DNA from 4 places in the Terribacillus sp. DMT04 genome. Region 2 is predicted to be linked to each of the others. Evidence: riboswitches for the same ligand, from Rfam matches in the RefSeq annotation. Region 2 holds a riboswitch; each other region holds the start of a gene.

Region 1 (8,046 bases), 110 kb from region 2:
GTAGGTATCCACTTAGTGCTTACATGCGGTAAGCCGCTTCTCCCAACGCATAACACGATTGTAGATAGTCATGGTTTGTTTCGGAACTTAGCCTTTTATCAAGGCTCGTATACGATTGATGCTGATGAAGTAGAAGCAGAATGGGAGGCGCAAATCGAGCGTTTTCTATCTTTCGGTTTAACTCCTACGCATTTGGATAGCCATCATCATATTAATACGTATAACGGCATCAACAAGGTGTTCTTGCGGCTGGCTAAGAAATATGATCTGCCAGTTCGCCATAATATGCAGCTTCCTTCGGGACAGATAGCGACTGATAAATTTGAGCCGTCTCTCGAAAAAGCATTGGCAAATGAAGAAGCGCTGCTTGCGATCTTCGGAGATGCCGAGACCTTGGAAGTCATGTCCCATCCTGGCTATTTAGATAAAGCAATTTATACTGGATCTGCTTATAACTACGCGCGGCTAGATGAAGTGGAACTGCTCACATCTAAGCGAGTCATCGATTGGCTTACGCATAGTCAGGAAGTAGAACTTGTATCGTTTGCCCATGTGGGTCACCGTTCGCGCACTTGAATCCCAAACAGATCTTCTATCTTTTCATTCATAAACTGATAAGATGCTTCAATTCCGGCATTATAAAAGATAGGTGCTAGTTCTTCCAGGATGAAGTCGAGCGCAGCCCTGCGGCCAGGTCGCCTAGCTGCTCGTCTTTTTCTTGTTCGAAATAAGTCTTTAGTGATTGCAGCATATCGTTTCGCTGCACGTCGTTTAGTTGAATTGGCTGTTGCATAGTATATCCCTCCATAAAGCTCTGTTTTCGTTTTATTATAGCAAAAAGTTCTGCTAGACTTTAGAAAAGGGAAAAGGTGGGAGTGCAAATGGCGGAATTGTCATATGAAATTGTTAAAGAACTAGGCGTACTTTCGGTATCTCCGAAAGGCTGGCAGAAGGAACTTAACATGATCAGCTGGAATGGACGGGAACCGAAATATGACATTCGGGATTGGGCGCCGAACCATGAGAAGATGGGTAAAGGTGTAACGTTATCAGTCGAAGAAGCTAATGAACTGCGTAAGCTGCTCTTGGAGCAAAAATAGCATGCTTCCAGAAGCATTAGTGCAGCTGGCAAAAGAAAGAATGGCTCCTTATCCGTGCGAAGGTTTTCTGCCAGGCAGAGGACCGAAACATCCCGTGTTGTTTTTTGTCGGAGAAGCACCAGGTGAGACGGAAATACATACGCACGTACCGTTCAGCGGCAGAGCCGGTAAGGAACTGGATTTATTTCTCGAGCGAGCCGGAGTTAAAAGAGATGAAATATTTATTTCCAGCTCTGTCCGAAGCAGACCTTATCAGTACAAGACGAAGCAGATTCGCGGAGAAACGATTACGAAGAAATACAACCGAACGCCAACAAAAGCTGAAGTTTTAGCTCATGCTCCTGTATTGGATTATGAAATTGCCCAAGCTGAACCAGAAATGCTTATAACGCTAGGCAGAATTGGCTGGGAGCGGTTAACTGGCTCCAAGGAGAAAATCACACATGTTGCTGGAAAAATTATTGAACAGCCGATTCAGCAGTTAAAAAGTTTGGAGGATAATGCGTTTATCTTTTCTGAGAAAATGTATCGTATCTTCCCGACTTACCATCCAGCGTCCGTCTTTTACAATCCGGGACTGCGGCCGGTCATTGAAGAACATGCCTATACAATACGTGAACTCTTAAATCGATAGGAGCGGGAACATGATAAAAGGAAAAGTGATTGGTTTTGAACTAAATAGCCAAGAACCGGAAAAAGCAGTCAGCTTTTATTCCAACGTCTTTGGCTGGGAGGTCATGGAACCGAATTGGGGTTATCATGATGTAACAACAGATGGACCAATTAATGGGGGAATTAGTAAGGGACCGCATGATTTTCCCCATGGAACACGTATACAGATTCAAGTAGAGAATCTGGATCAGGCGATAGAGGATGCTAAGGCAGAGGGAGCAGTTGTTGTTCGTGAAAAAATGGACTTTGAGCGATTCTATCTTGCTTATTTAATCGACCCAGTTGGCGTTGGTATTGGGTTGGTAGAATACAAAGAAACAGGCGTATCAGCTGACTGATACGCCTGTTGTTTATTTGGCTGCTTTTTGCAGTTTCGTAATCATTTGCAAGGCACGGCCTGTACCGATTGCAACAGATTCTAAAGGATTAGGTGCTAGGTGAACAGGGACAGAGATCTCAGAAGCCAGCCATTGCTGCATGCCTTTTAGCAGTGCGCCGCCGCCTGTTAAAATAACACCATGGTCTACGATGTCGCCGCTTAACTCTGGCGGGCAGTCTTCTAGGGTCATGCGGATTGTCTCAAGAATCTGTTCTAATGATTCTTTTAGTGCCACTTGCACTTCTTTGGAGGAGATTTGAATTGTCTTCGGCAAACCGGTCACCATATCACGACCGCGAACATCCATTGTCATCTCATCATGATCGATTAAAGCAAAGCCAATTTCCATTTTAATCTGCTCTGCAGTTCTTTCACCGATTAGGATATTGTACTGCTTGCGGATATACTGCACAATTTCTTCATCCATTGAATCTCCGCCGATACGGACAGAACGACAGGAAACAACGCCGCCGAATGAAATAATGCCAACTTCGCTTGTTCCGCCGCCAATATCCACAATCACATTCGCAACTGGCTCATCAACGGGCAGATCAGCGCCGATTGCTGCTGCAATCGGTTCTTCAATCAAGTGGACATTTTTCGCGCCATAAGATTTAACTGCATTATGGATAGCGCGTCTTTCAACAGAAGTACTGCCAGACGGTGTGCAGACAACAATGGTTGGTTTGCGAAGGGAAGACCCCATCACTTTGCTTACTTTTTTAAGTATTTCTTTCAGTAATTGAGCGGTAACATCATAATCAGCAATTACACCATCTTTTAATGGACGGATTGGAACAATATTTTGCGGTGTCTTTCCGACCATTTCCTTCGCTTCTGCACCTACAGCAACGACATTCTTCGTTTCTAAGTCAATTGCCACAACAGATGGCTCATTCAATACAATTCCTTTTTGTTTCGTATATACAAGAATATTTGCGGTACCAAGGTCTATTCCGATTTCGGGGTTAGCGAACATTGTATTTCCTCCAATAATGACATATTTCTACTATATTCATTCTCTAAAGACTGAAGCTTTGTGGGGGTGTGTCGATGAAAGAGCTAAAAAGCTGCTACGATTCAACATATTTCATTCTATCACCTGGTATAAAAGCATTAAAGAGATACCTTTATCCTAATTTGGCAGATAAAACTAATAGACTTAGGAGAAAAGGATTATAAGGAAGGAATAAAAGAAAGTCAATTTACAGGTAGATTACAAATAATGAGGGATTGTTACAGAAACTAGGAATAAAAAAGTCTGTCAATCACTATTTTCATCCAAAAACTAGCATACAAGATTGATTTTGCTAGTTTCTTCATCTGTTAATCGGGTAGTATTCCGCATAAAGTCTGGCTTCGTATGTTTTAGACCAGAGGAACGGCACTGTTGGTAATTCTAGGCTGAAATATTACACAAAAACCTATGCTATGATGTTGCTGCAACAAGAAAAACACATCCTTGAAAGGAGCAACATACATGTTTAAGAAAGTACTCGTAACAACATTATCTACAGCTATCCTAGCCGGAGGTGCTTTGGCAGGAACAGCAGATGCTGCTTCAGCTCACCCAGTAAAAGCAGAGGCACAAGTGCATGTCGTAAAAGGATCTTTCTCTTCTATTGAAGATTTAAATACCTTGGTGAATAACTACCTATCACCTTATAAAATTCAAGTTAATCTTAATAGCTTGCTAGCAGGTTATGGTATACAGCAGCTAGAACAAGCACAAACTCCAGCACAAGAAACAACGGAGCAGAAACAAGTACAAACTCCAGCAACAGAGCAAACAGGAGTAAAAGCTCCAGCACAAGAAGCACCTAAGCAAGAAGAAGTACAAACACCAGCACAGGAAGCACCTAAGCAGGAAGAAACAAAAACTCCAGCACAACAAGCACCTGAGGCAGAAGAAGTAACAGCTCCAGCAGCACCGAAGCAAGAAGAAGCAGCTGTACCACAAAAAGAAGAGCAAGCAACAGAAGAGCAAGCACAGGCTCCAGCTCAAAAGCAGCAACCTGCAGCTGACAACAAGCAAACAGAAGAAAAGCAAGCAGCAGAAGGCCTAAGTGCTTTTGAACAACAAGTAGTAGAACTAACAAACCAAGAGCGTGCAAAGAATGGTCTTAGTCCTTTAAAAGCAGATGTTGAACTAAGCAAAGTAGCACGTGCAAAATCACAGGACATGGCTGACAATGGTTACTTTGACCACAACAGCCCAACTTACGGTTCTCCGTTTGACATGATGAAATCTTTCGGTATCTCTTATAAAACTGCAGGTGAAAACATCGCCCAAGGTCAAAAGACACCAGAAGAAGTAGTACAAGCATGGATGAACAGCCAAGGTCACCGCGAAAACATTATGAACCCTGATTACACAAACATCGGAGTCGGATATGTCGAAAACGGTAACTACTGGACACAGCAATTTATTGGCAAATAATTCTGATTACTATATAATGAAAAGCAGCCGTAGTTATTGCGGCTGCTTTTCTTGTATGTAGGAGGGGAAATCATGGATCTGATATCCTTGCTTGCAGAAGAAAAAATCAAGCAAGCAGAAGCCAATGGTGAATTTCGCAACCTGCCTGGCGCGGGTAAACCATTGGAATTAGAGGATTTGTCTGGGGTGCCGGAAGATATGCGGATGAGCTATAAAATCTTGAAAAACGCAGGATATATCCCGCCAGAGATGCAGCTGCAAAAAGAGATTATGAGCATGCGTGATCTGCTTCGATCTTGCATCGATGACGGGGAACGAGCAGCTTATCGAAAAAGGATCAGCGAGAAGGAAATCCAATATGAAGCGCTGCTTGAGAAGCTTCGTCAGCACGCACCAGGTGCCCTCAGGCAATACCAAGACCAAATAGAACATAAACTAACCTAATTATATGGTACTTTCTTATCATGAGAGGTGGAGGGACTGGCCCTTTGAAGCTTCGGCAGCAGGCAGTAATGCACTGTGCCAATTCCAGCAGACGATATGTCTGGCAGATAAGAGGAGCGATTTACCTTGGATAAGGAGCCTCTTCTGTTAAGCAGAAGAGGCTTTTTTACATAGAAAAGAGGAGCTGAACAAAATGCGTAAACAAATCATTCTGCAAGCTTTTGATATGACAGCCGCCATGCATAATGCGCATGGTCTATGGAAACACCCGGAAAGCAGAAGGCACCGCGAGTATAAATCGCTCGACTATTGGATTGAGCTAGCGCGGCTTTTAGAGAAAGGGAAGTTTGATGCGGTGTTTTTTGCCGATGTTCTAGGGGTTTATGATGTGTATGGAGGAGATGAGGCAGCAGCCTTGCGCGATGGTGTGCAAGTGCCGCTCAATGATCCAGCTTTTGTCATACCGGCAATGGCTGCCGTAACAAAGCACTTGTCTTTCGCTGTTACGGTAAGCACTTCGTATGAACAGCCGTTCCATAATGCCCGTAAGTTTTCGACACTTGATCATTTGACCAACGGACGTATTGCATGGAATATTGTTACGTCGTATTTACCGAATGCAGCCCAAAATTTTGGCTTGGAAAAAATGGTCAAGCACGATGAACGTTATCAAATTGCCGATGAATTTTTAGAGGTTTCTTATAAGCTGCTTGAAGATAGCTGGGAGGAGGATGCTGTCATTGCAGACCCGGAAAGCGGTGTGCTTGTTGATGCTGCAAAAGTCCATCGCATCAAGCATAAAGGCAGTTATTTCTCCGTGGAAGGACCGCATGTGAGTGAGCCTTCTCCGCAGCGAACGCCAGTGCTTTACCAAGCTGGCACTTCAGAGAAGGGCAGGGATTTTGCTGCAAAACATGCGGAATGTGTTTTTGTAGGGGGACCGACACCGGAAAAAATTAAGTATTATATAGAGGATATTAAGTCGCGGGCAGAAGCTTACGGCAGAAGGAAGGACGAGATTAAAGCATTCACCTTCCTGCAGGTCGTAGTAGCTGAAACGGAAGAAAAAGCTTACAGCAAGTATGAGGAAATAAAAAAATACTGGAGTGCCGATGCAGCTAAGGCGCAATATGGCGGTTCAACGGGGTATGATCTGGCTGCTTATGAGAATGAAGAAGATTTATTCACATATAAGCATACTGAACAAGGACAATCTCGAGCGGCATATCTGACAAAAGACGCTGCACGACCATTTACGGTTAAAGAGATTCAGGAAAAATTCAGTAAACCTGCTGAGATGGACATTTTTGTCGGCAGTCCGGAACAAGTAGCAGATCAAATAGAAGAATTCTTTGTTCGCAGCGGAGTAGATGGATTCAACCTGACACATTATATTACACCAAAAGATTTGCAAGATTTTGTCGAGTTAGTTGTTCCAATTCTGCAGGAGCGCGGGTTATATAAAAAAGCGTACAAAGAGGGTACTTTTCGAGAGAAACTATACAACCACCCGTACCTCCAGTCTGGACACCCAGCAAAACAAAGGAAGAGGAGCTGATAGTCAGCCCCTCTTTTTTCTATTCCAGATAAGTCAATGTGCCGCTGCCGTCTTGGTAAGAGATGGTGGCCAGCGCACCATTGATCATTGTCAGCTGGGGCGGCATATGGCCAATATCGGCATCATAAATAATAGGTAGTTCAAGTTCGGCTGCAAATTCATGAATCATTTGTTCAATTGTATAGTCTTCCGTAGAGGTGCTTCTGGCAGGTCGTCCGAATATAGCACCGCTTGCCCCCTCAAACCAGCCTAATTCTCGTAAATGCCAAAGATTTCGATAAACTTCAGCTGTCCCCCAGTCGCCCCATTCCAAATAAACAATGGTGTTCTCTGTAAAACCATTCCGCCATTTTTCAATTGGTGCATATTGCGTCCCGGCAATGGCGGTTAATGTATTCAAACATCCGCCAATCAACCGGCCGGTAAAGGACACGGAATTACCAGTTGTGGATTTCCATTCTGTTTTGCTGTCCAAATCAAAGCCCGACGCGTCATCTTGTTCAAAAAGAGCATCCCAGGAAGATTGATAAAGAGAAGATGAATGCTGAACGAAATTTTCGCGAGATGGAGCAGACAGCAAGTTATGCCACTGCTTTGTTGTCTGATCGAGCTTGTCCATATGTAAGTCGAAAAAGTTAGTAGCGTGGGCGCTGGCGATATTGGTTTGGAGTGTATAGCTGCAAAGCAATGTGCTTGTATCAGAATAGCCGATGAGCCAAGTTGGCTTGCTTTTAGCTAGCTTCTCCCAATCAAGCTTTGGTAATACTTGTACAAGCAATTCTCCGCCCCAAGGCGGCATCACAGCATCGATAGCAGGATCTGTCATAAAGCGCATTAGTTCTTTTGCGCGGATCTCAGCCGGGCAGCTTCGTGCGGCTTTTTGAGTCCAGACAGTTTCTCCGATAATGACATGGTTACAAACTTGCTCCAGCTGCTTTTTAGCTTTATGTACGCGCATATGAAGGTGTTCGGGTACGCCGCTGGATGGAGCGGTCACGGCGAAAGTAGAGGTGGCTGTTAAAGCTGCCGGAAACGTTATTGTCATTACTATCATTCCTTTCTTTTCCATATTATAGCATGGAAGATTGACTGTTTGAACTTAGGTTTCCGAGGGAAAGGGATAGCAGGCATTCGAATTTATCTGTTTTGATAAAATGAAGGGTTTGCGTGCATCATAAATATGTTGTTTATTGTACGCATGCGCGAGCTAGGCGGGCGGCGCTGTTAGCAATAAAACAACAGATACAGGAAGGGAGCCGGTTTGATGAAAAGTAAATTTACGTTAGGTTTAACGATAGGTGCTACAGTCGGCGGCTTGATTTCGTTATATGATGCACAAACGAGGCACCATGTGCGAGGCAGCATGATGCGTGTCGGATCTGAGACGATGTTCTACCTTCGCAACCCCGGTGTATTTGTGGATGATGTGAAAACTTCTTATGCAAAAGTTGCG
Region 2 (8,046 bases):
CATGTAAGTAGAACGATAGTTTCCGCGGCACAGATGTGTTGTCACTGCCAAATCTTCTGGTTTGCCTTCCAGCACACCATTGATAACACGGCGCGCTAAATCAATTAGAAATTCCCTGGAATGGTCCCCACTTAGTTTTAAATCAGGTGAAGATAATCCCGCGATATATACATCATCCAGCTGTAAATAACGGACACCAGCATCATAGAATGCTTGAATTGCATCACGATAAGCTTGAATCACATCAGCAGCAAAATCCTCGATATCTGGATACACGCTGTGATCACGGATATCTTCATGGAATAGCTGATTCGGACTAGGAATGGTCTGCTTTGCAACTGCACGTCCGTCTACAATTTCGTGAAGGACTTTGTAATCTTCAATAAATGGATGATCTGGATTAAATGAGATCTTTCCCGTGTTTTTAATATTGTAGCGTTCCGTTTCTTCACCTTTAAATAGATATCCGGTGTCCGGAACATACCCTGTAATACCATTCAAATTTTCCAGAAAATCAGTATGCCAGAATCTTCTGCGGAATTCCCCGTCTGTCACAAGCTCCAGACCTACTTCAATTTGTTTGTCAACAATCCGCTTAATTTCTGTTGTTTCGATATCGCGAAGTTCTTTCTGGCTGATATCGCCATCTTTAAACTGCTGTCTCGCCTTGTGCAGGCTTTCCGGGCGCAGTAAGCTTCCTACGTGATCGGCTCTGAATGGTGCTGTTTTTGTTGTCGTTGTCATGTTCATCTCTCCCATTATGGTTTTATCGTCTCTGTTACTTGTGCTGCAGCAGCTAAGGCTTGCTGCAGGTCTTCCAGCAGATCGTCTGCATGTTCTAATCCGACGGACAAACGAAGCAGTCCATCTGTTATGCCTCGTTTTTTCCGCTCTGCTTCTGGCATCGCAGCATGCGACATGGAAGCTGGATACGATAGAATCGATTCTACTGCCCCAAGACTTACAGCAAAGATTGGAATTTGCAGCTGTTCTACAAATGCCTTTGCATGCTCTCTGCTCGGCAGAACAAAAGATAATACGGCACCATCTCCACTGGCTTGCCCTTTATGTATGTCATGCCCCTGATGGTTGGGCAAGCCAGGGTAATACACATTTTCCACAAGTGGATGCGCAAGCAGGAAACCAGCAACTCGCTCTGCTGTGCTTGATGATTGATGCAATCTTGCTCCTAGCGTTTTCATTCCTTGGAGCAGTAAATAGCTGTCCTGAGCACCGAGTATCGCTCCAAATGTGTTTTGAATAAACGCCAAGCGGGAGCCAAGTTCCTCATCCTTTGTAATTGTGAGACCGGCAATGATGTCACTGTGACCAGACAGAAACTTCGTGGCGCTATGAATCACCACATCTACTCCAAGTGACAAGGGCTGCTGATACAGCGGCGTCAAAAATGTATTGTCCAAAAATGTTAAGCAATCATGCTGTCTGGCCAGCTGAACAATGGCACGGATATCTGTCACTTTCAAGCAAGGATTTGAAGGTGTCTCCAGGTAGATTACTTTTGTATTTGGACGAATGGCTTCTCTCACAGCAGTCTGATCTGTCAAATCAACGAAAGAGTAACTAATTTGGAATTTAGGCAGAATTTCACTTACAAAACGGTATGTTCCCCCGTACACATCCTCTGTCACAATGACATGATCCCCTGCTGACAGCAGCATGAATGCAGAAGATATAGCGGCCATGCCAGATGAAAATGCCAGGGCGCGCGTGCCTCCTTCCAGCTCTGCCGCTTTTTGTTCCAATGCTTCGCGAGTCGGATTACCCGAGCGGCTGTAATCAAAAGGACCAAAGTCGTCAAAGCTCTCCTGATGAAAAGTAGAAGATAAATAGATTGGCACATTCACCGCACCTGTGCGCTGTTCTCTATGTGTTCCGCGGATACACGTTGTTTCTGTTTGTTGTTTATACATAAGATGACCTCCTAATCCAAATTAGCAAAAGCCTGCTGCAAATCAGCAATCAAATCTTCTGCCTCTTCAATTCCGACTGAGAAACGAAGCAGCCGATCACAAATACCTCTGGCTTCTCTTTCTTCAACGGGTATGTCTGCATGCGTCTGTGTGGTCGGGTAAGTAATAAAACTTTCTACCCCGCCAAGACTCTCGGCAAATGTAATGACGTTTAAGCTGCGAAGAAACGGATCGATCCAGCTGCTGTCCTGGACACGAAACGATAGCATCCCGCCTTTTCCTGCGTATAGGACATCCTTCACTTTTGGCTCTTCTTCGAGATAAGCAGCAATCCGCGCTGCATTGGATTGATGCTGCCGCATTCTTAGCGGCAATGTTTTCAACCCTCGAATGAGCAGCCAGGCATCCAGCGGTGATAGTACGGCACCTGCACCATTATGGAGCACCGCCAAACGATCGGATATCTCTATGCCTTTGCTGACAACCAATCCGGCGAGCACATCATTATGACCGCCAATGTACTTCGTTGCACTATGAATAACAATGTCTGCTCCATCTTTAATTGGCTGCTGCAAAAATGGGGTTAAAAATGTATTGTCGACAATCAGCAGCAAATTATGATTCTTTGCTAATTCGCTGTAAGCCGCAATTGAAAACTCCTGCATAAGTGGATTTGTAGGTGTTTCAAGGAAAATGGCTTTTGTATTTGCTGTAATTGCAGCTGCAGTCTCTTCCACCGTCCGAAATGGGGAGTAGATCGGCTTTATGTCGTATGCTTCTTCATAGAAATCAAACAGCCGGTATGTGCCGCCATATATATCTTCTGGTACAAGAAGTTCATCGCCGCTGCGAAATAAAGATAAAACCAATTGAATGGCTGCCATCCCTGAACTGCATGCAAAGGCGCGATCACCTTTCTCCAGCTCAGCAAACCCTTCTTCAAGTACCGTTCTAGTTGGATTCTTCGTACGTGTATAGTCATAACCTGTTGATTCGCCAATTCCCGGATGCGCATAAGCAGTTGATAGATACAAAGGCGGATTTACTGCTCCTGTTGTACGATCACTGCGATTTCCTAATTGTACGAATGCTGTTTCCAAGTTGTTTTTCATCCTGCTTCTCACCCTTCTAATCAAAAAAAAGAACCTTCTCCCCAAAAAGGAAGAAGGTTCAGTAATTACCGAATCAGCTTCTTATCTTTAAGGCAGATACCTTTTGGATTTAGCACCGGGTCTTTTCGACTGGTTGCTGAGACATCACAGGGCCAATTCCCTCCGTCTCTCTTGATAAGAAATTATTTAATTTTTAATATTAAAGTTATTCTAACATACAAAAAATAGCAGTCAATATATTTTTTAGAACTTTTTTGCTAATTAAACTTTCTTTGTTGATATTTTTAGCATCAGCTGGCAATTTCGTAAGTATGTATAAAAAGAGGATTGACAATCTAGAGTTTTCCGTCTATTCTGTTTCTTACAACTGATATTTCTTATCAAGATTGGTGGAGGGAATGGCCCGTCGAAACCAAAGCAGCAGGCTGTTAACACCAGCACTGTGCTAATTCCAAGTGTGATACACACTGAAGATAAGAAGAGCGGAATTACGACATCATCCCTCCTCTTCTATCTGAAGAGGATTTTTTTTGCAAACAATCCCGATTAATTTGATTGGATATATCAAGATTTTTATAGGAGGTAGAGAATGGAAACAAATACAACAACACTAGCAGATGTACATAATGACTTAGAAACCAATTTTACAGAGGTTGTTGAATGGCGGCGACACCTGCACCAGCATCCGGAATTAAGTTTCCAAGAAACCGAGACTGCCAAGTTCATTGCTGACAAACTGCAAAGTTTCGGCTATGAAGATATCAAGACAAATGTTGGCGGGTATGGGATTGTTGCCACGCTCACAGGAAAAACAGAGGGGCCGACAATCGCCTTGCGAGCAGATTTTGATGCGTTGCCGATCGATGACGAAAAAGTTGTTCCTTATCGTTCTAAAACAAACGGTGTGATGCATGCTTGCGGACATGACGGTCATACGGCTGCACTTCTCGGAACCGCTAAAGCGCTTTTCAAACAAAAGGATAGTCTCAAGGGGAAAGTAGTATTTCTATTCCAGCCAGCCGAAGAGGTTCCGCCAGGCGGTGCAAAAGCGATGATTGAGGATGGCGCACTTGAAGGGGTCGACTATGTGTATGGCGCTCACCTCAACTCTGCTTCTCCGGTAGGAAAAGTAAATGTTGGCGAAGGCTTCAAGATGGCTGCTGTCGATAAATTTGCGATTACCATTCAAGGCAAAGGCGGTCATGGCGCAGCACCGCAAGAAACAGTTGACCCAATTGTTATTGGCAGTGATATTGTCAGCGCGCTGCAAAAAATCGTCAGCCGTCGCGTCAGCCCGTTGGAATCAGCCGTCGTAACACTTGGTGTTTTCCAGTCCGGTCAAGCGTTCAACGTCATTCCAGACACCGCAAGAATTGAGGGTACAGTCCGGACTTTTAATGCCGGTATCCGTCAGCAAGTACAAGAGCAAATTGAAGCAATTGTTGCTGGGATTACGAGTGGCTTTGGTGCAACGTATTCTATTGATTACTTGAACGGTTACCCTGCTCTTTACAACCACCCAGAAGAAACAGCTTTGCTCAAACAGCTATTTACGGAAGAGTTTGGTGAAGAACAGGTTATACCGTTTGAAACCGGCATGGGTGCAGAGGATTTTGCTTATTACTTACAAGAGAAGCCGGGCAGCTTCTTTAAAGTCGGCTCTCGCAACGAAGATACGAGCACGCATTACCCGCACCATCATCCGAAGTTTGACATCGATGAACGCGCCCTGCTCATGACAGAAAAAGCTTTTACAAAAATCGTATTCTCGGTATTAGGAAGCTAAGGAGGAATTAACTTGAAGAAACTCGCACTTATTTTATTTGGATTAATAGGAGCAATTGCACTAATCGGCTGCTCCAGCAATTCCAGCAGCAGTTCGGCCGGCGGCAGCGGAGAACCTGTCGAAGGCGGCGAATTAAATGTTGCGATGGGCTCAGAACCTGACACATTGGACTGGATGTATTCCGGTGAAAGTGCTACACGAAAGATCGGCTGGCATATCTATGAAGGATTATTCGCATTAGATAAAGATTATCAGGCCCGACCGTTACTAGCTGAAGATTATACAGTAAGTGATGACAAGAAAATCTACACGATCACCCTTCGTGATGGTCTCAAGTTCCACAACGGCCAAGATGTCACCGCTAATGACGCAAAAGCATCTCTTGATCGCTGGACAAAGGTATCTTCTGTCGGAAAAATTGCATCAAGCCATATCAGTTCTATTGAAGCAACAGACGATAAAACAATTGTTATTACACTAAATGACGTGTATACATCTTTACTGACAGACCTAGCTGCACCAAAAGCTTCTGCAATTGTCATCCCGGCTGAAATTGCCGAAGCAGCAGGTGAGCAGCCGCTGACAAATGAACAGTTTATTGGTACTGGACCATTCCAATTTGATTCTTGGAAAAGCGGGAATGAAATTGTTCTATCGAAGTTTGCAGATTACAAATCTCGTGATGAAGAAGATTGGGGCGGTTTGACAGGTGAAAAAACAGCTTACCTGGATACTATCCATTTCAAAGTGGTGAAAGATCCGCAAGTTATGCTCAACGGGTTGAAAACAAATTTGTATGATTATGTGCAATCCATTCCGCTAGATTTGTATGAAGTAGTCACTTCCACACCAAATGTAGAAGCTGTCACATCAAGTAATGGTTATTCCGTTATCACACCGGATAAATCAGAAGCGCCATTTGATGACTTGAAAGTCCGTCAAGCACTTCACGCCGCTTTAGATAAAGAAGCAATGGCGAAAGCAACTTACGGAAATGACGATTTTTATGAGCTGGACGGTGCCTTGTTCACGCCAGACCAAACAGCACTATATTCCGGTGAAAACATTGATGACTTTGCTGCCTTTGATCAAGATGAAGCGAAAAAACTGTTAGAAGAAAGCTCCTATGACGGACAGCCGGTGAAGATTATCTTCTCTAATGACAATGCAGATTATAAAAAGATTGCTGAGATTGCAGAGCAGCAGCTAGAAGCAGTTGGATTTACGGTAGAACTAGAATCTTATGAATGGGCAACCTACTTGGAAAAATGGGGCGATGCAAAGAATTGGGATATGGTTGTTGTTGGCTGGTCACCATTCTTCTCTCCAAACCAAGCTGGTATGGTAAGTCGTGAAAATAACAGCAGCGGCTGGTATCACAGTGATCGCTGGCAAGAACTTCTTGCACAGTGGGGAACTGCAGATGAAACAGAACAGCAGCAGATTTTAGCTGAACTTAACAAAACACTTTATGAAGAGCTTCCGTTTGAAAAAGTGACGAATATTTCCGCTTTGGATGCCCGCACGACAAAGTTACAGGGCTATGACGAGTGGTATGGACCTCGCTTCTGGAATACTTGGAAAACGAAGTAATGCCTGCAGAGAATCGCCTGCGTTACATGCAGGCGATTCTCTTCCATTTTAATTAAAAAGGAGTGTAGAAACGTGCTCGGTTATGCGATTCGCAGATGCTTGTCTGTTATTCCGGTTATGTTTGTTGTGAGCATTATCGTTTTCTTACTTGTCCACCTGACACCAGGAAATCCTGCACATATTATTCTAGGAGAAGATGCATCTCCGGAAGCGGTAGCACAGCTGGAAGAGCAGCTCGGATTAAATGATCCATGGTATATTCAATTTTTTGACTGGCTGAAACAAGTCATAACTGGCGATCTCGGTACAAGTGTATTCTCTGCTCAGCCGGTAACCGAATTGATTTTCACTAACTTTGGGCCGACCTTGAGCTTGATGATTCTGTCGCTTCTTTTCATCTTGGTTATCTCGATACCATTAGCCATCTTGATTGTATCTTTGCGAAAAACAATCTTAGATCCTTTATTCACATCCGCATCGCTTCTCGGTGTCTCGGTGCCTGAATTTTGGCTGGCTATCTTGCTTGTACTCGGACTCGGTGTTTCGATTCCGATTTTTCCTGTGGCAGGCTATATGCCAATTGCAGAAGGATTTGGATCCTGGCTTTACCATTTGCTGCTGCCAGCATTTGTGTTAGCAATAGTAGAAATCGGCATTATCGCCCGTATGCTTCGTGACAGCATGCTTGATTCTGTTAATCAGGATTATACAAAAACTGCCCGTGCCAAGGGTGTTCGTGAACGCGATGTGTTAATGAAACATGTTTTTGCCAATGCCTTAATCCCGACAACAACTGTACTTGGTGCCACCGTTGCCGGTTTGCTTGGCGGAACAGTTATTATTGAGACGCTCTTCACGATACCGGGAATTGGACAGCTGCTGATCGACTCTATCCACCGCCGCGATTATCCAGTAATTCAAGGTGTGGTGCTGTTTATCGCTGCAATCTATGTATTGGTTAACTTAATTGTCGATCTGCTATATGCGTTTCTAGATCCAAGAATTCGTTATGACGAATAAGGAGGTACATAACCGATGTTGTCCAAAAAAAGGAATCTAATTGCTTTAGCTATTTTCGTATTAATAGCATTAGGGACAATCACAGCCAACTTGTGGCTGCCACTCTCCCCTTCCGCCATTGACGCAGAACAGCGGCTGCTGTCACCATCTGCTGCTCACTGGTTTGGCACGGATGACTTTGGGCGCGATATTTTTGCCCGGGTTGTCGTCGCTGCTCGCGTCTCACTTGCTGTCGGCGTCATTGTAGCAATTGTCGCTACAATCGTCGGTACATTGATTGGACTTATATCAGGCTACTTCCGTAAAACGGATTTTATCCTCATGCGTATTGTAGATGGATTTCTTGCCTTCCCTGCCTTATTGCTGGCATTAGCGCTAGTCGCAGCACTTGGCGGAAGTATTACAAATATTATTATCGCATTGACTATTGCCTTTTTCCCAGTCATGTCACGTGTCGTTCGTTCAGCTGTATTGCAAATTAAGAACGCGCAGTATATTGAAGCTGCCAAAACAACCGGAACCAATAACGTTGTCATCCTATTTCGATATGTTTTGCCAAATGTACTTTCACCAATAATTGTGCAAAGCACCTTCATCTTTGCTA
Region 3 (8,046 bases), 1.4 Mb from region 2:
TCGGAAACATCATGACAGCGGCGCAGATAATCAGGACAGTATACAGGCTGATGCGTTTTGTGCTGGTCATTGATAGTGCACCTTCCTTTCGCCTAACTTAAACTGAAGCACGGTTAACACTAGAACACAGAAGAATAGGATAACAGCTTGTGCACTTGCCGATCCGACATCGTTATTAATAAAGGCATCCTTATAGATGGAGTAGACAATTACATTCGTTGATTCCACAGGTCCGCCTTTCGTTAGAATATCGATTTGACCGAATGTCTGGAAAGCATTAATGAAGGACACGGTTATGATAAAGAACAAAGTTGGTGACAGCATAGGCAGTGTAATGCGGCGCAGCTGATAAAAATAACTTACCCCCGCAACTCGCGCATTCTCATATAGATGAGGATCAATATTTTGCAGACCGCCTAATATAATTAGATATGCGAAACCAGTACTCATCCAGATGGTGGAAAGAGAGACGGCCAGCAAAGCGTAATCTGGGTTTTGCAGCCATTGAATAACTGGTAAGCCAAGCCACTGGGCAATCTTGCTGAACACCCCGATTGATGGGTTGTACATAAACATCCAGATGACACTGGATGCTGCTACACTCATCCCCATCGTCGAAGAAAAGAAAGTCCGGAAAATGCCTATTCCCATAATCTTCTCACTGGTCAGCAATGCTAGGAAAAGGGCCAGTATGATAGTTGCTGGAACTGTGAATAGCACAAACAGAACGGTAGCTTTTATACTGCTATGAAAACTATCAGAACTAAAAATATATTGATAGTTTTCCAGACCGGCAAATTCAAATGGACCAATCTGATCTGCTAGAAAAAAGCTTAAATATATGGTGCGAAACATTGGATAAAAAACAAAGACGCCGAACAGTATGATAGAAGGCAATAGATAGAGCCAGCCTTCAAGAAATGCAAATCGACTCTTACTTGGCTGCTGTTCCTCTGCTGGAACAGACTGCAGTTCGCGGGCGGCATTCATCTAAGCACCTCTCTGGCTGACTGAGTCGGCTGAACTTCATTAGAGGTCCAAAGCAGCCTTCCTTTGTCTTGAGAAAACAGATGGATTGAATTTAAGTCAAAACGAATTGGAATCTGATCTCCAACCGAAAATTGCCATTGGCCGTTCCAACGGGCAATCCATTGCTTCTTCGGATCATCCATGATAAATGTGATAAGCGTCTCTGTACCGAGGATTTCTGTATTAACGACTTCCACAACCACATCTGCTTGCTCGGGTGCAGAGAAGTGAATATGCTCTGGCCGAATGCCGAATAGTACCTGCTTGCTAGCTTCTTTGCTGCTGCTTTTCATCGGGTTAGGAAGTGTGCACTGCTGTGACAGATAAATGCTGGCTGGATTTATTCCCGCAGCCATCACATTCATGGCAGGAGATCCAATAAATGTTGCTGTAAAGGCATTGGCAGGATGGTTGTATATGTCAAGCGGTTTGCCGATCTGCATGACCTGGCCTTCATGGAGAATCATCATGCGGTCGGCCATTGTCATTGCTTCTGTTTGATCGTGTGTGACGTAAATCATTGTAATTCCTAACTTACGCTGAATTTGTCTGATTTCTGAACGCATGCGAGCACGAAGCTTGGCATCTAAATTAGACAGCGGTTCATCCATCAGGCAAAGAGGCGACTGTGTCACAATAGCTCTTGCCAAGGCGACACGCTGTCTCTGACCGCCTGACAGCTCGCGAGGCTTTCGTTTTAGATAGTCAGCCAATCCAAGCATTTCAGCAGCTTCTGTACAACGATGCTGTTGTTCTTCACGTGATATTCTCTTTGTATGTAAGCCAAACATAATATTCTGTTCCACATTCAAATGCGGATACAGGGCATAATTTTGAAAGACCATGGAAAGATTTCGTTTATTTGGAGGTGCATGATTCATTCGTGTTCCATTCACGAATAAGCTGCCATCTGTGATTGGTTCCAGTCCAGCTATCATGCGGAGGATGGTGCTTTTTCCGCAGCCAGAAGGACCAACCAGCACGAAAAATTCACCTTGCTCCAGTTTTAAATCGACTTTTTCAATGACATTTTTCTTGCCATCATAGGACTTCTTTAATCCGGCTAGCTCTACATGTGCCATAATCTGCTCCTTCCTGAAGGTCATTATTTAGAACAATTACACTATAACTGGTGAAAGTTGAGCATTCGTGAAGGGTTCGTGAAAATTGATTTACATATAGGAGGTCAAGGTGGATTAATTTTACATAATGTGAACAATCCCAATAAAAAAAGTCTTGCAGGCATTTGCCTGCAAGACTTTTTGCTTGCGGTTACTTTTTACGAACTGCTCTTAAAATTAAGCTTAGGACAAACACGAAGATGATTGCTCCGATTAGAGCTGGAATAATCGCGATGCCAGCTAAGTCAGGGCCGAAATCTCCGAAAATCAAACCACCGAGCCAAGCACCGATGATACCGGCAATAATATTACCAATAATTCCGCCTGGCACATCACGCCCCAGAATTAATCCGGCAAGCCAGCCGATAATACCGCCGACGATAAGGTATAAGATAAAACTCATTATAATTACCTCCAGTGTTAAGTAACTAGTTTTCTTCTGTAACTAGTAATAGCTTTCCCGACGAACACAATTCGCAAACCTCCTTTGTTACTGCTATAAAGGGAAATACCTTGATGATTTACATGTTTTTAAAAATAGCTCCATCATTCTACACAGCAACTCAACATCACCTTAATAATAAGCCGTTATAGTTAAAGTACAGAAATCGTTCTATTTATAAGCAATGATGACAATCCAGATACTTACAGGGAGATGATCTGAATGACAAATCAGTTTAATCCGTCGTATGAGTCAGTAGCTGCAAGGTCGCTTGCTAATCAGTCGTTACCAAAGAGCAGTCTACCCGTCATCGCACACCGCGGAGCGTCCGGATTTGCACCAGAAAACACGATTGCAGCCTTTGATTTGGCAGTCGAGATGCATGCTGATTATATTGAGTTGGATGTGCAGATGACAAAAGATGGTCAGCTTGTTGTCATTCACGATACCTCCATTAATCGCACTAGCGCAAATGCACCGGATGAAACTGTATATGTGAGGGATTTATCGTATGCTTCGCTGCAGTATTTTGATGTCGGTGCTGCTTACGATGCCATGTATGAAGGTGAGCGTGTACCGCTGCTGGAGGATGTAATTAAAAGATATAAAGGGGAAACCAAGTTTCTAATTGAACTGAAGTCTCCGGAACTGTACGATGGTGTCGAAGAAGTAATAGCAGAGACGCTGGAGAAAAATGAACTGGCTAATGTTTTGCATGCAGAAGTAATTTTGCAATCTTTTAATTTTGGGTCAGTCGCTTACTTGTCACAGCTTTTGCCACATGTCCCGCTCGGTGTGCTGACATCACGAAGTGCGGATCTTACAAATCGGAAACTGGATAAGATATGTACGTACGCTGATTATGTAAATACACATTTTACTAACGTAACACAAGACGATACACTGGTTAGCAGAATTCATTCACGTAATATGCGGATCATGCCGTGGACTGTGAGAGCACCTGGTGAAGTGCAGCCGCTTATACATGCTGGTGTAGATGGTATCATTACAGATTATCCTAATTATGTGAAATAAGGTAAGGAGACCTGAATCGTGAAGGTCTCCTTTATCTTTGTTATCTATTTTGAACGAGTCGAAGCAATTCAAATGCTCTGTCTCCAGCTATTGCTGCGAGATCCTCCCAGTACTCGTCGCGTTTTAAGTCGAGTTCAACAATTTGCTTGGCTAAATCCAGGGCTTCCTGTTCATTTGCCACCTGTCATGTGCTCCCTTCTGTGAGTTCCTTCTTCTTTATAAATGCAGTATATAAATAACCGCATCCAGATGCATTAAACATGTCAGTGATGTTAACGAGGTTTTTAGTTGTTTGTTAGGTTTCCTTACATAACGCTAGGAGTATTTACAAATTACGGTATAATGAGCTGTAACAGCACAGGATGATGAGGTGAACAGATGAGTAACGAGCCTTCTTATAAGAACAGGAAAGTAATCACAATAGGTATTGTGAGCGAGCTGACTGGTCTTACAGAGCGTAAGATACGTTATTATGAAGAACGCAAGCTCATTTTTCCAGAACGTTCAGCGAAGGGAAATCGCAAGTACTCTTTTTCAGATGTAGAGCAGCTGATTGATATCGCCAACAAAAGAGAAGAGGGTGTGCAAACTTTCGAGATTCGTCAGCAGATGCTAAGAGATAAGAGAAAGGAAGCGGAAAGAGAAAGCCGCCAGCAAATGCTTCGCGGACAAATCAACGCCCGCTTTGGGATACAGAGAGAATAGATGTGTACGTATGTGTTGGGAGGCCTTGTACACAGAAAAGCCGGATGATGTTCATCCGGCTTTTTATGCTGTTTAAATACAGCCAGAGCTCGTTCTCTTTGTTGTTTACAGTCCACTATCGGCGCGGGATCTGTACCGACGACACAGTGATGAAGTGTACAGGATGTTCCCTTATTTTCAAAGCAAATGACAAAATCCTTTAATGTCTGATAATAATATTCGTATCGATGAGAAAATCCTGTATTTAAATGTGGAGTTACATGGAATAAAAGCCATATGTTGTCGCCTTCTGCAGCTTGATCAAGCGCTTGTTTGAAAGTGTGGTGTTATCAAGTAACCGTAAATATTTGCGATACCATACAGCCAATGTTGTCAAAATGTTCCTGTTATCCTGTTTTGCAATATTATCCTTTACGCTAGTACATCAAATGTGTGTGATTTTTCGCTAAATTGTAAATTATTATTGACAATCTATTCTTTGGAAGGTAAAGTAACAAACAGATCAACACAAACGCATAATGAAATTCTTATCAAGAGTGGCGGAGGAACAGGTCCTGTGAAGCCCAGCAACCAGATCAGATGATCTAGGTGCTAATTCCTGCAGCCGGTAGGCAATACCGGACTGAGAGATAAGAGAATCGCTGCATACGTATACGGTGCGCTTCTCTTATTCAAGAGAAGCGCTTTTTTAATGTAGTTGATAACAGCTAAGAAAAGGGGATAAAAACATGAAAAAAATCTTAAGCTTCGGACTAATTGGATTATTAGCATTATTTTTAGCGGCATGCGGCAATGACACTTCTGGTGCACTAGCAGAGGACGAAATCTTGGTAGGGGCTACGGGCGGACCGCATGAACAAGTGATGGAAAAGGTAAAAGAACTTGCAGCTGATGAAGGAATTGAAGTAGAGATCAAAACGTTTAACGATTACAATACACCAAACAGTGCTTTAGATGAAGGAAGCCTGGATGCCAACAGTTATCAGACGTTGAGCTTCCTGGAAGATCAGAAAGAAAATAAAGGCTATGAACTAACGGAAGTATTTAAAACACTAACATTTCCAATGGGTATCTACTCTGAAAAAATTAAAGGCATTTCAGAACTAAAAGAAGGCGATAAAATCGCTGTACCAAATGATCCAGCAAATGAATACCGTGCATTAAAATTGTTTGAACAAGCCGGTGTGTTAAAAGTTGATCCGGAAGCAACGAATACAGCAACTGCAAAAGACGTAGTTGAGAATCCGCTTAATCTGGAAATCGTAGAATTGGATGCAGCACAATTGCCAGCGCAATTGGAAGAAGTTCAAGCAGCAGCCATTAATACAAACTTCGCAATGGGTGCAGGATTAACAATTAAAGATGACGCCATTTTTGCTGAAGATATCGAAAACAATCCGTGGTCTAATTACTTTGTTGTTCGAACAGCTAATAAAGATGATGAGATTGTGAGCAAGCTGAAGGATATCTATCAGTCTGACGAGATGAAGCAATTTGTAGAAGAAGAATTCAACGGATCTGTTGTTCCAAGCTGGTAAGGGGGAAGTAAATTGATTGAATTAAAGAATGTAACCAAAACCTTTACCACTGGCAAGAAAACAGTGGAGGCATTGAAAGATGTCTCCCTAAAAATTAAAAAAGGTGAGATCTATGGCGTGATCGGATTCAGCGGAGCGGGGAAAAGTACCCTGATCCGCTGTACTAACTTACTGGAACGTCCGACCGAAGGAGAAGTACGTATAGATGGAATAGATCTTACAAAGCTGAAAAAAGGGCAGCTACGTAAAGAGAGAAGCAAAATCGGTATGATCTTCCAGCATTTCAATTTGCTTACGACAGCTACTGTGTACGAGAATGTAGCTCGTCCGCTGAAGCTTAGTAAAGTTCCAAAACACGAAATCACCGAGCGTGTGAAGAAATATTTGAAAATTGTCGGTCTGGAAGAAAAGCAACATGTATATCCAGCTCAATTATCAGGCGGACAGAAGCAGCGAGTTGCAATTGCTCGAGCGCTTGCTCAGGAACCAGAGGTCTTGTTAAGTGATGAAGCAACGAGTGCGCTGGATCCGAATACAACATCCTCCATTTTAGAGCTGCTGCTGCGTGTGAATAAAGAATTGGGAATTACGATTTTCTTAATTACCCATGAACTGGATGTTATTCAGCGTATTTGTGATCGCGTAGGTGTGATGCATCAAGGAGAGTTAGTCGAAGAAGGTTCAGTCATTGATGTATTCACAAAACCACAGCATCCGCAGACAAGAAACTTTGTCTTTGACGATGCGAACTTCAAAGTTCCGGATAGCGTCAAGAAAGGACTTAGCGCAACAGGGCGGATTATTTCGCTTACCTTTATTGGAAGTTCTTCCAGTGAGCCTTTCCTTGCATCAATTACGAAGAAATACGATGTTGTTCCAAGTATATTAGCAGGTGGAATTGATCAGCTGAAAGAAAACTCTGTTGGGAAACTGCTCATTCATCTGCAAGGTGATGCTGCTGAAGTTGAGAAAGCTATCTCTTATTTAGAAGAACGTGAGATAACGGTTGAGGAGGTGGCGTCATGATTGCGGAATTTTGGACAGAGTGGGGTGCTGATATTACACAAGCACTTTGGGAAACCATTTTGATGACAGCCATCCCATTGGCAATATCAATTATCATCGGACTTCCTTTAGGTATTTTGCTCGTAATGACACGTAAAGGCGGTCAGGCAGAAAATCGGACATTTTATTCAATTACAAATGCGATTATAAATGTTATTCGTTCTATCCCATTCATTATCCTTCTTTTCCTATTGATTCCGGTAACGCGGTTTGTAGCTGGAACAACAATTGGGGTTGAGGGTGTTATTCTGCCTCTTGTAGTTTATACAGCACCTTATATTGCTCGTTTAATGGAATCTGCACTGCTGGAAGTGAACAAAGGCGTTATAGAAGCGTATGAGTCGATGGGTATTCCTACAATGAAAATAATCTGGAGTGTTATTGTCAGAGAAGCGCGCTCTACTATAATTCTTGGTTTGACAATTGCTACGATTGGTTTAATTGGAGCTACAGCAATGGCAGGCCTTGTTGGTGCCGGAGGACTTGGTGATTTGGCTTATCAATATGGTCATTTACGATTTGAGCCTGTCGTCATGTATGTGGTTATTATTGTTCTAATTGTACTTGTACAGGCGATGCAAACACTAGGTAATATCTGGGCAAGGAATTTGCGAAAAGATTAATATGGTAAGAAAAAAAGCACGCTTGGCTAGTCCGAGCGTGCTCTTCATTTTTAGAAGAAGATATTTAAGATGGCATACATTAACGCACCTAAGCAAGCAGTAATTGGTAATGTGATAACCCACGTAATGACCATACGCTTAGCAGTTCCCCAGTTAACTCCTTTACGACGGTGTGCAGATCCTACCCCCATAATAGAAGAGGAAATAACATGCGTCGTACTTACTGGCAAGTGGATAAATGTTGCACCAAAGATAATGAATGCTCCAGTTATATCGGCAGCTACACCGTTTACTGGACGAATTTTCATGATCTTACCGCCAACTGTTTTAATAATCTTCCAGCCGCCGATAGAAGTACCAAGTCCCATTGCAGTCGCACAGGATGCTTGCACCCAGAGCGGTATCTCGCTGGATGTATGAAGACCTGCAGTAATTAAGGCCATCGTGATAATACCCATCGCTTTCTGCGCGTCGTTCGTACCATGGGT
Region 4 (8,046 bases), 450 kb from region 2:
GACATGTTTTATTATGCAAATGAATTGAAAGACCATGGAAAGCTTGAACAGGCAAAGTCTTATTATATGGAATTTCTACGTTCCAAACAGGGCTGGGTAGAAGATAATATTCGCGCCTGTCAGTATTTAGCGGATTGCTGTAAAGCTACAGGCGATACCGAAGCTTATCGTATGCATCTGTTTCGTTCTTTTCAATATGACCGTCCGCGACCGGAATTTTGCTGTTTTATTGGAGACTTTTTTACAGAAGAACAAAACTATGATGCAGGCGCGTATTGGTACCGGCAAGCTTTGGATTATGAAGGAAAGGAACTGCCAGGCTTTAGTGTACCTGCGTATACGACGTGGTACCCATATGTTCAGCTGACGCTTTGTTACTCTCGGCTAGGACTGATGGAACAAGCGAAGTCTGCCCATCTTCAAGCTGTTTCTTATCATCCAGATCATCCGAGTGTCCAGCATAATGCGGCGTTTTTTGAGAAGCTAAGGCTTTAATGTTCATTTCTTGTTCGGTGTGTCATAATACGAATTATCAAGATAAGATATGGAGGATTATTTGTGGCATTAGATATTATTGCGTGGATTATTATTGGGTTGGCATTCATTGCTAGTTTTGCAGGAATTATTTACCCGGTTATCCCATCGCCGCTAATGCTCTGGATTGGTTTCCTTGTGTTCCAATTCATGCTAAGTGATGGCGATTTGTCTGTTCTATTCTGGATTGCAATGGTAATCTTGACGGTCATCTTGATCATATCGGATATTATTGCGAATAGTTACTTTGTGAAGAAATTCGGCGGCAGCAAATGGGGAGAACGAATCGCAGCTATTGGTGTTATTGTCGGTTCGTTTATCTTCCCGCCTATCGGAATCATTGTTGTCCCGTTTATTGCTGTCTTGGTGACAGAGTTAGTCCAAAGAAGAACGCCGAAGGAAGCACTATATTCGTCAATCGGATCGTTGCTAGGTTTCCTCGGTGGATCGATAGCCAAGATTGTCATTCAGCTTATTATGATTATTTGGTTCTTTATCGCAGCATTTGTCTAAAGAAAAAAGCGAGCATCTTTGCTCGCTTTTTTTATGCATATTCTGTTTTCTGTAGTCGCATATCGAAAATATAATAACCGAACGGAATAACGGATGCAATCAAGGCGAAGAAAGCCCATTTCAATCCCCAGCCGACTTTCAATGTGGTGTAGCCAGTCCAGGCTACATACAGAACGAATAGTCCTCCGTGGATGGCGCCGATATAGGTTACGAAGATTGGTATGTCCATCATGTATTTCAACGGCATTGCTACGATTAGCAGCAGAAGCAAAGACGTTCCTTCCAAAAAGCCGATTATACGGAACCATTTTAGTGTCGCTTCCATGAAAGCCCTCCCAGAAACTATTTGTTAATAGTATAAGCAAGCTTGCCCATCTTTACCACTCTTAGGGAGAACTTGTCATAAGTTTGTCAAATTATCCTTGCACGTCATAAATTGTTGGCCGTCTGTCCTGGAATACGGGAATTTGGTTTCGCACATCATCCACTTGCTCCAGATTGGCTTCACCATATAGGATTGTCGCTTCCTCGCCTGCTTCTGCGATTATTTCTCCCCATGGGCCAATGATGACGCTGTGGCCGGCGAACGTATTAGCAGGATCACTGCCGGCACGATTGCAAGCAACAACATAACATTGGTTTTCAATAGCGCGGCTTAACAGAAGGGCGCGCCAATGATCCAGCCGCGGTTTTGGCCATTCTGCGGCGACAAACAGAACTTGCTGTCCGTTAATCATATGTGTGCGGATGAATTCAGGGAAGCGAATATCATAACAAATGACGCCGGCAGCTTGTACTGCCCCTAAAGAGAACGATGCCGTTTTGTCCCCTTGGTGTAGATACTTTTCCTCATCCATTAAACGAAATAGATGTGCCTTATCATATTCATGCAGCAGGTCACCAGTTGGGCCATAAACAAGCATCGTATTATAAACGCCGGATTTTGTACGTTTTGCAATACTGCCAGCAACAATGTGTACCTGGTATGTCTTCGCCAAATCATGGATAAAGTGTTTTGTTGTTTCGCCGTGCGTATCACTAATTTGATCAAGTCTTGTCAAATCATAACCCGTTGTCCACAGCTCAGGAAGCACAATCACGTCGGCGTTTTTCTGAGCTTCTTTAATTAACGCTTCAACTTGTTCGTAATTTGTATCAGGATCACCAAAGACAACATTGTGCTGTACAAGCGCTAGTTTCATTGTTTCACTCCTTGATTTTCTGCTATGAATGATTCCAAACGCTGCATAGCTTCTACTACTTGTTCGGAAGAGGAGACATGCATAAAGTGAATCGATTCCCCGGGAGCAACTGCGCCGTCCGCAGCAGTTTTCATCGCAGTTTCTATATTATCTTTAATACCAAGCTCTTTTAAGACAGTAGGTAAACCAAGTCTGCGGTACGTAGGAAGCAGCACTAAAATCTCATCAAATTTCTCCTCCAAAGCCAGCTGTACAAGAATACCGTAAGCGACTTTATTGCCGTGCAGCTGTTCGTGTGTTTCTGCTACTCGTGTCAAGCCGTTATGGATAGAATGTGCACCGGCAATGCGTCCATATTCATCTCCAAAACCGCCTACCATACCGCCGGCCATAATAACGGTTTCTGCAACACGTAAAAAGGCACTGTCTGCACGATGATTTTGCAGTGAGCAAATCGCTGCATCCCCTTCTGCAATTAAAATATCGCGGCATAATCTAGCTGCACTGCGGGAAATTTGGACAGCAAGGGGCTGATCGGTCATTTTCTCGGTAAGTGCATCTGCTTCATACCACTTCGCTAATGTATCGCCAATTCCCGCGATTAAATAGGGAGCAGGTGTTGTGAGCAGGAGCTTGGGCTCTACAAGCAGCATAAACGTACTGCGGGGGAAGATGGTATATTCAACAAAGTTTCCTGCTTCATCATAGAAAACACTAAGAGAAGCCCATGGCGAACAGTTGGAGACGATGGTTGGAATTAAGATAACTGGCAGGTTAGCATCATTAGCTGCTGCTTTTGCAGTATCCAAAACTTTTCCGCCGCCAACGCCAATGATGAACTGTGCTTCTTGCTCTTGTGCTGCATCTGCTAGACGTGCAGCTTCTGCATGTGTGCACTGCCCATTATAGGCAACGCGTGTAACGGGCAAGTCAATAGGATCAAGAAACGGAGCTGCGGATTTCCACGATGCATCGCCATGTATAAGCAGACCGTTTGTCCAAGCCATTTCTGCTAGCTTTGCAGGCAGACTTTCTAATATATTTTCTTCACAGGCGTAATAGTTGGGAGCGCCTTTTATTTGAATGGTCATGTGATCACCTCGGTCATTATTAACACAAAAAAACTCTTCCAAGCGAATATGGAAGAGGGAAAGGTTGTGTCATTTCTTCCCCTTATCCCTCAGCTTGCTGCTGTTGGAATTAGCACCGTGTGCATCGCTGCACCGGTTGCCGGGCTTCATCGGGCCAGTCCCTCCGCCTTCTCTTGATAAGAGTGTGTGATTGCTGTATGATTTGTTCATTATCGCACTCTATTTGCAACACTGTCAAGATTGGTAATAGTCAGAAATAGAGGCGTAACAACAGGAGCGTGAGTAACATGGATTTTCCAATTTCGGATGCATTAAAACGACTGCCAGAACAATTTTTTGCCAGCTTGGTGCATAAAGTAAGTCTGCTGGAGCAGGAAGGGCACGATATCATTAAACTGGGACAGGGGAATCCTGATTTGCCGACACCACAGCATATTGTGGACAAGTTAAAAGAAGCTTCTGATAATCCGGCTTATCATAAATATTCGCCATTCCGAGGCTTTGATTTTCTTAAACAAGCTGTCTGTGATTTTTATGCGCGCGAGTATAATGTGGAATTGGATCCTGAGACGGAAGTGGCCATTATGTTCGGATCGAAGACAGGTTTAGTGGAAATCAGCCAATGTCTATTGAATCCAGGAGATTTGGCGTTGCTTCCAGATCCGGGATACCCGGATTATATGTCTGGCATTGAGCTGGCACAAGCGAGAACAACGCTGCTGCCTTTACATGCTGAAAATGATTTCTTGCCAGATTATAATACGATTGCTCACAAGGATTTAGAAGAGGCAAAGCTGCTGTTTCTTAACTATCCGAACAACCCGACTGCAGCAACTGCAGATCAGGCATTTTTCGATAAGACAGTAGAGCTGGCAAAGGAACATCAAATATGTGTACTGCATGACTTTGCATATGGGGCGCTTGGATTTGATGGGCAGAAGCCGCAAAGCTTTTTGCAATCTGAAGGCAGCAAGGAAGTCGGCATTGAGATGTACACGTTGTCGAAAACGTATAATATGGCAGGCTGGCGTATCGCCTTTGCTGTTGGTAATGCATCTGTTATTGAAAGTATTAATCTGATTCAAGATCACGTTTATGTGAGTTTGTTTGGTGCGATGCAGGAAGCGGCTGCTTATGCGCTGACATCGGATCAGACTTGTGTAGAGGAGCTTCTTCATACATATGAATCGAGAAGGGATGCTTTCCTTGGCCATCTTCGTACGATCGGCTGGGAGGTGCCAGAACCAAAAGGAACATTCTTTGTGTGGCTGCCCGTTCCAAAGGGATATACTTCTGAAGCATTTGCTGACCTATTGCTAGAAGAAGCGCATGTGGCAGTAGCACCTGGAAACGGATTTGGTGCGTACGGGGAAGGATATGTACGTGCGGGACTGCTGGATTCGGAAGAAAGATTAATAGAAGCTGCAAAGCGGATTGAGAAGCTTGGCATTTTCTCAAAAGCATAAAGAAAGCCAGTCCGTAAATGGGCTGGCTTCCGTCGTATAGTTAGCTGTTAACAGCGCAACGATTTGGACCGGATTCTACAATAGCTTCCTCAGCGTCTGCAATCGTTTCTTTTCCTTGATTGGATTCTCTGATCAACTGATAGCTATTCGGCTGCTCGTCAGGGATGCTGCCGAGAACAGAAGCAGTGAACGCACCTGCATCTTGCATCTGGAGCCGTGGATTTTTTCGATACAAATCTTCCATTCTTGCTTGAACAGTTCCATCAGAGCCGATTTCCGACAGCTCGGAAAAATGGGAAGGCAGGACAATTAAATCCAGCGACAACATGGGATACTTTTCATATAAAGTAGTGTGCAGATCTTGCACCCACTGTTCGGCTTGGCCGGCTAAGTCGGGGCGACCGATCGATTCCGTAAACAAAATATCGCCAGACAGCAAGAACGTATCATCCACAACAAAACTAACGCTTCCTTCTGTGTGACCAGGTGAGGCAACGCAGCGCACGCCTTCTTCTTGCTGACCAAATGGAATGCTTATACCGTCCTTGAGCGGAGAGAACGCAAACGCTGCTTCTTTGCCATCGTCAGCAGGGAACCAATAGGTTGCGCCTGTTTCCTCTGCCAATTTCCTGCCGCCGGACAGATGATCGGCATGCAAGTGGGTATCTAACACATGTTTGATTTGCCAGCCATTATCGTTCGCAAAAGAAGTGTAAACTTCTGTGAATCTAGCTGGGTCAACGACAGCTGCTTCCCCATTCGAGACAATCATGTAAGACAGGCAGCCTTTGCCGATGCGCATGAATTGATAAATTGCTCCCCCGTAAGTAAGGTCGCCAATTTTTCGCGGACTCATTGTTTCTCCCCAAGCTTGCATACCGCCAACGACATGCACGACCTTATCCATTCCTGCAGCCTCTAGAAGGGAGACGGCTGTTTGTGCGGACTTGCCTTTGTAGCACATGACATAAACAGGATCATTATCGGGCAATATGTTCCGGGTTTTCGTCGGATTTGCCTTGATCTCAGCGAAAGGAATATTGTAGCGGATAATATTTTCAGCATCGACTGCCCAATCCTGGACATCCGCTTCCTGTCTAATATCCAGCAGATGGACGGTTTCCTTCGCTTTCACTTTCTCTGCCAATTCTGCTGTGTGCAATGGATTCATGCAATCGTCTCCTTTAAAATTCTTTTTTTATTATAGGAAGGAGCAGTTTTACTCCTCGCTTATTTACCGGGAATATACGGCTGTCCGCCAGCAAATGGCTTGCATAACCAGCTGTACCAGCAAGCTGTGTTCCGAAAAGGGCTGTCTCTTGTTCAAAGAATGTCATCATTATGTAGAAATAGAGCAGTCCCAATAAGGAATGTGTGTAAGTTCGGTGGGAAAGAAAAGATGCAACGCTAATATAACACCCGCTCATCACTATCCAAGTATGCCCTGCATACAGCCCGGTTAAGCATACGGCAATGCCGGTAATCAGAAGCATGAACTTCTTATTTATTACGCGGGAAAGAACCATAATTCCTGCTCCAATCGCCAAACCGATATAGCGATCCTGACCGTAAAGATTCCACATACTATATAAAATGAGCAATAATCCAATAAAAATAGTAATATTGCGAATCGCTTTATGGGAAAATGTGATGCGGTTTGAGAGAAGTCCGCCTGTGTCTAAATCAGGTACCAATGCGGCAACTGCTGCCGTACAAGTCATCGTGACGGTGACAGCACCATCAGCATCCAAAGCGGTAGCACTGGCGAAACCGGCGCCAGCACCTATTAATAAATGTGTAATTCCTTTCATTCTAGCTGTGCCTCCAAAAGTTAGTCTTTAAAAGCATACTAGAATCTTTAGATAATGGCTATCCGTATTGTTTCTGATGCGCCTTTTTTCGAGAAAGATAATCTTCATCTTCTCTAATTGCATCCCACTTGCGCTTGAATATTTGTGCCGAAGCAGCTTTCTCTTTATCAATTTGGCGCTCGTTTATTTCTTTCTTATCTTTATCCTTATATTTTTTGCCGCCTTTATAATTGGCATACCGTCTGGCTCTCGTATAGCCCATTTGGATATATTTGCGTGCCATGTCCATTCCGACAAAATCATCTTGCTTTCGGTATTCTTCAAACATCTCGGATAGCTTGTGGCACGATTCCTCTGCAATTTCTGGTGTCTTGAAGCGCCAATGGGGAAGGAGCTCACTTTTATATGGTTCCACCATCAGCACACCTTGCTCGCCGCGTCCTACGCGATACTTCTCAGGTTGCTGACGATAATCAATGGATTCATCAAAATGATCGTAATAGCCCATTTCCTTCCCCCTGTCTCTGTTGTTAATGTATATAGTTACCGAAAGTGATGCCGATGAAACCAATTTTTATACTGGACATAGAGGCAGTTTTACACGTTTGTGATAAAATAAAAACAATGGTCTCACGTTAGAAAGGAATGATACAGATGGGGAAAACAAAAGTAGGTATCGTCTTTGGCGGTAAATCCGCAGAACACGAAGTATCCTTACAATCCGCAAAAAATATTGCTGATGCAATCGATAAAGATAAATATGATGTCGTTTTAATTGGAATTGATAAAGAAGGTAAATGGCAGCTAAATGATAAGGCAGATTATTTGCTGAATGCGCAAGATCCAAAGCACATCGAATTAAAGCCTTCCGAACAAGGCATTGCTGTTGTACCAGGGCTTAAAGAGAAGCAGCTTGTCAGCCCGAGCCAAGGTGCGGTGCTGGATCAAGTGGATGTGATTTTCAGTATCCTGCATGGCACACTCGGTGAAGACGGCAGCATGCAAGGGATGCTGCGGATAGCGAACCTTCCATATGTAGGTCCAAATGTCCTAAGTTCGGCCGTTTGTATGGATAAAGATATAGCGAAACGTCTATTAAAAGAAGCAGGAATACGTGTTGCAAATGGCTTTACCTTCAAGAAGCGCCAGTTAGCATCTATCCGCTATGAAGAAGTAGCCGAAACACTAGGCAGCACAGTCTTCATTAAACCTGCCAATCAAGGTTCTTCTGTCGGCGTAAGCAAAGCAAAAACAGAAGAAGAGTTCTATAAAGGCCTGGAAGAAGCCTTCCGCTATGACACGAAAGTGCTCGTGGAGGAAGCGATTGTTGGTCGTGAAATTGAAGTCGCAGTATTAGGCAATGAAGAACCAATGGCTTCTCTGCCAGGCGAGATCCTTCCGCAAACAGAGTTTTATTCGTACGAATCCA

What was found. A riboswitch is a leader RNA that binds a small molecule or an ion and turns the genes downstream of it on or off. The one in region 2 is predicted to bind S-adenosylmethionine.
Region 1: another riboswitch for S-adenosylmethionine. It lies ahead of KS242_RS04420 (LLM class flavin-dependent oxidoreductase); the one in region 2 lies ahead of KS242_RS05105 (methionine biosynthesis PLP-dependent protein).
Region 3: another riboswitch for S-adenosylmethionine. It lies ahead of KS242_RS15225 (MetQ/NlpA family ABC transporter substrate-binding protein); the one in region 2 lies ahead of KS242_RS05105 (methionine biosynthesis PLP-dependent protein).
Region 4: another riboswitch for S-adenosylmethionine. It lies ahead of KS242_RS02645 (iron-containing alcohol dehydrogenase family protein); the one in region 2 lies ahead of KS242_RS05105 (methionine biosynthesis PLP-dependent protein).

What each region holds. Positions count from the first base shown of each region.
Region 1 covers NZ_CP077639.1:817,736-825,781, forward strand. Annotated here, with positions in the region: gene chbG (chitin disaccharide deacetylase) at 1-576, shown strand, start outside; gene KS242_RS18290 (hypothetical protein) at 558-668, opposite strand; gene KS242_RS18040 (DUF2164 family protein) at 653-793, opposite strand; gene KS242_RS04390 (YdbC family protein) at 882-1,100, shown strand; gene KS242_RS04395 (uracil-DNA glycosylase) at 1,102-1,734, shown strand; gene KS242_RS04400 (VOC family protein) at 1,745-2,110, shown strand; gene mreBH (rod-share determining protein MreBH) at 2,123-3,130, opposite strand; gene KS242_RS04410 (CAP domain-containing protein) at 3,632-4,591, shown strand; gene KS242_RS04415 (DnaJ family domain-containing protein) at 4,664-5,035, shown strand; SAM riboswitch class I at 5,048-5,149, shown strand; gene KS242_RS04420 (LLM class flavin-dependent oxidoreductase) at 5,229-6,593, shown strand; gene KS242_RS04425 (S66 family peptidase) at 6,613-7,638, opposite strand; gene KS242_RS04430 (hypothetical protein) at 7,858-8,046, shown strand, end outside.
Region 2 covers NZ_CP077639.1:929,725-937,770, reverse strand. Annotated here, with positions in the region: gene KS242_RS05115 (5-methyltetrahydropteroyltriglutamate--homocysteine S-methyltransferase) at 1-744, opposite strand, end outside; gene KS242_RS05110 (aminotransferase class I/II-fold pyridoxal phosphate-dependent enzyme) at 759-1,931, opposite strand; gene KS242_RS05105 (methionine biosynthesis PLP-dependent protein) at 1,943-3,043, opposite strand; SAM riboswitch class I at 3,122-3,224, opposite strand; SAM riboswitch class I at 3,418-3,523, shown strand; gene KS242_RS05100 (M20 metallopeptidase family protein) at 3,633-4,829, shown strand; gene KS242_RS05095 (ABC transporter substrate-binding protein) at 4,842-6,422, shown strand; gene KS242_RS05090 (ABC transporter permease) at 6,495-7,442, shown strand; gene KS242_RS05085 (ABC transporter permease) at 7,458-8,046, shown strand, end outside.
Region 3 covers NZ_CP077639.1:2,934,708-2,942,753, reverse strand. Annotated here, with positions in the region: gene KS242_RS15260 (carbohydrate ABC transporter permease) at 1-70, opposite strand, end outside; gene KS242_RS15255 (carbohydrate ABC transporter permease) at 67-990, opposite strand; gene KS242_RS15250 (ABC transporter ATP-binding protein) at 987-2,111, opposite strand; gene KS242_RS15245 (GlsB/YeaQ/YmgE family stress response membrane protein) at 2,302-2,553, opposite strand; gene KS242_RS15240 (glycerophosphodiester phosphodiesterase) at 2,815-3,627, shown strand; gene KS242_RS15235 (hypothetical protein) at 3,668-3,808, opposite strand; gene KS242_RS15230 (MerR family transcriptional regulator) at 4,006-4,332, shown strand; SAM riboswitch class I at 4,857-4,968, shown strand; gene KS242_RS15225 (MetQ/NlpA family ABC transporter substrate-binding protein) at 5,061-5,870, shown strand; gene KS242_RS15220 (methionine ABC transporter ATP-binding protein) at 5,883-6,896, shown strand; gene KS242_RS15215 (methionine ABC transporter permease) at 6,893-7,558, shown strand; gene KS242_RS15210 (inorganic phosphate transporter) at 7,609-8,046, opposite strand, start outside.
Region 4 covers NZ_CP077639.1:477,935-485,980, forward strand. Annotated here, with positions in the region: gene KS242_RS02625 (tetratricopeptide repeat-containing glycosyltransferase family 2 protein) at 1-495, shown strand, start outside; gene KS242_RS02630 (DUF456 domain-containing protein) at 559-1,047, shown strand; gene KS242_RS02635 (DUF3817 domain-containing protein) at 1,079-1,372, opposite strand; gene KS242_RS02640 (carbon-nitrogen family hydrolase) at 1,464-2,249, opposite strand; gene KS242_RS02645 (iron-containing alcohol dehydrogenase family protein) at 2,246-3,340, opposite strand; SAM riboswitch class I at 3,420-3,523, opposite strand; gene KS242_RS02650 (pyridoxal phosphate-dependent aminotransferase) at 3,628-4,806, shown strand; gene KS242_RS02655 (MBL fold metallo-hydrolase) at 4,847-5,977, opposite strand; gene KS242_RS02660 (metal-dependent hydrolase) at 5,991-6,617, opposite strand; gene KS242_RS02665 (DUF4385 domain-containing protein) at 6,676-7,125, opposite strand; gene ddlA (D-alanine--D-alanine ligase) at 7,272-8,046, shown strand, end outside.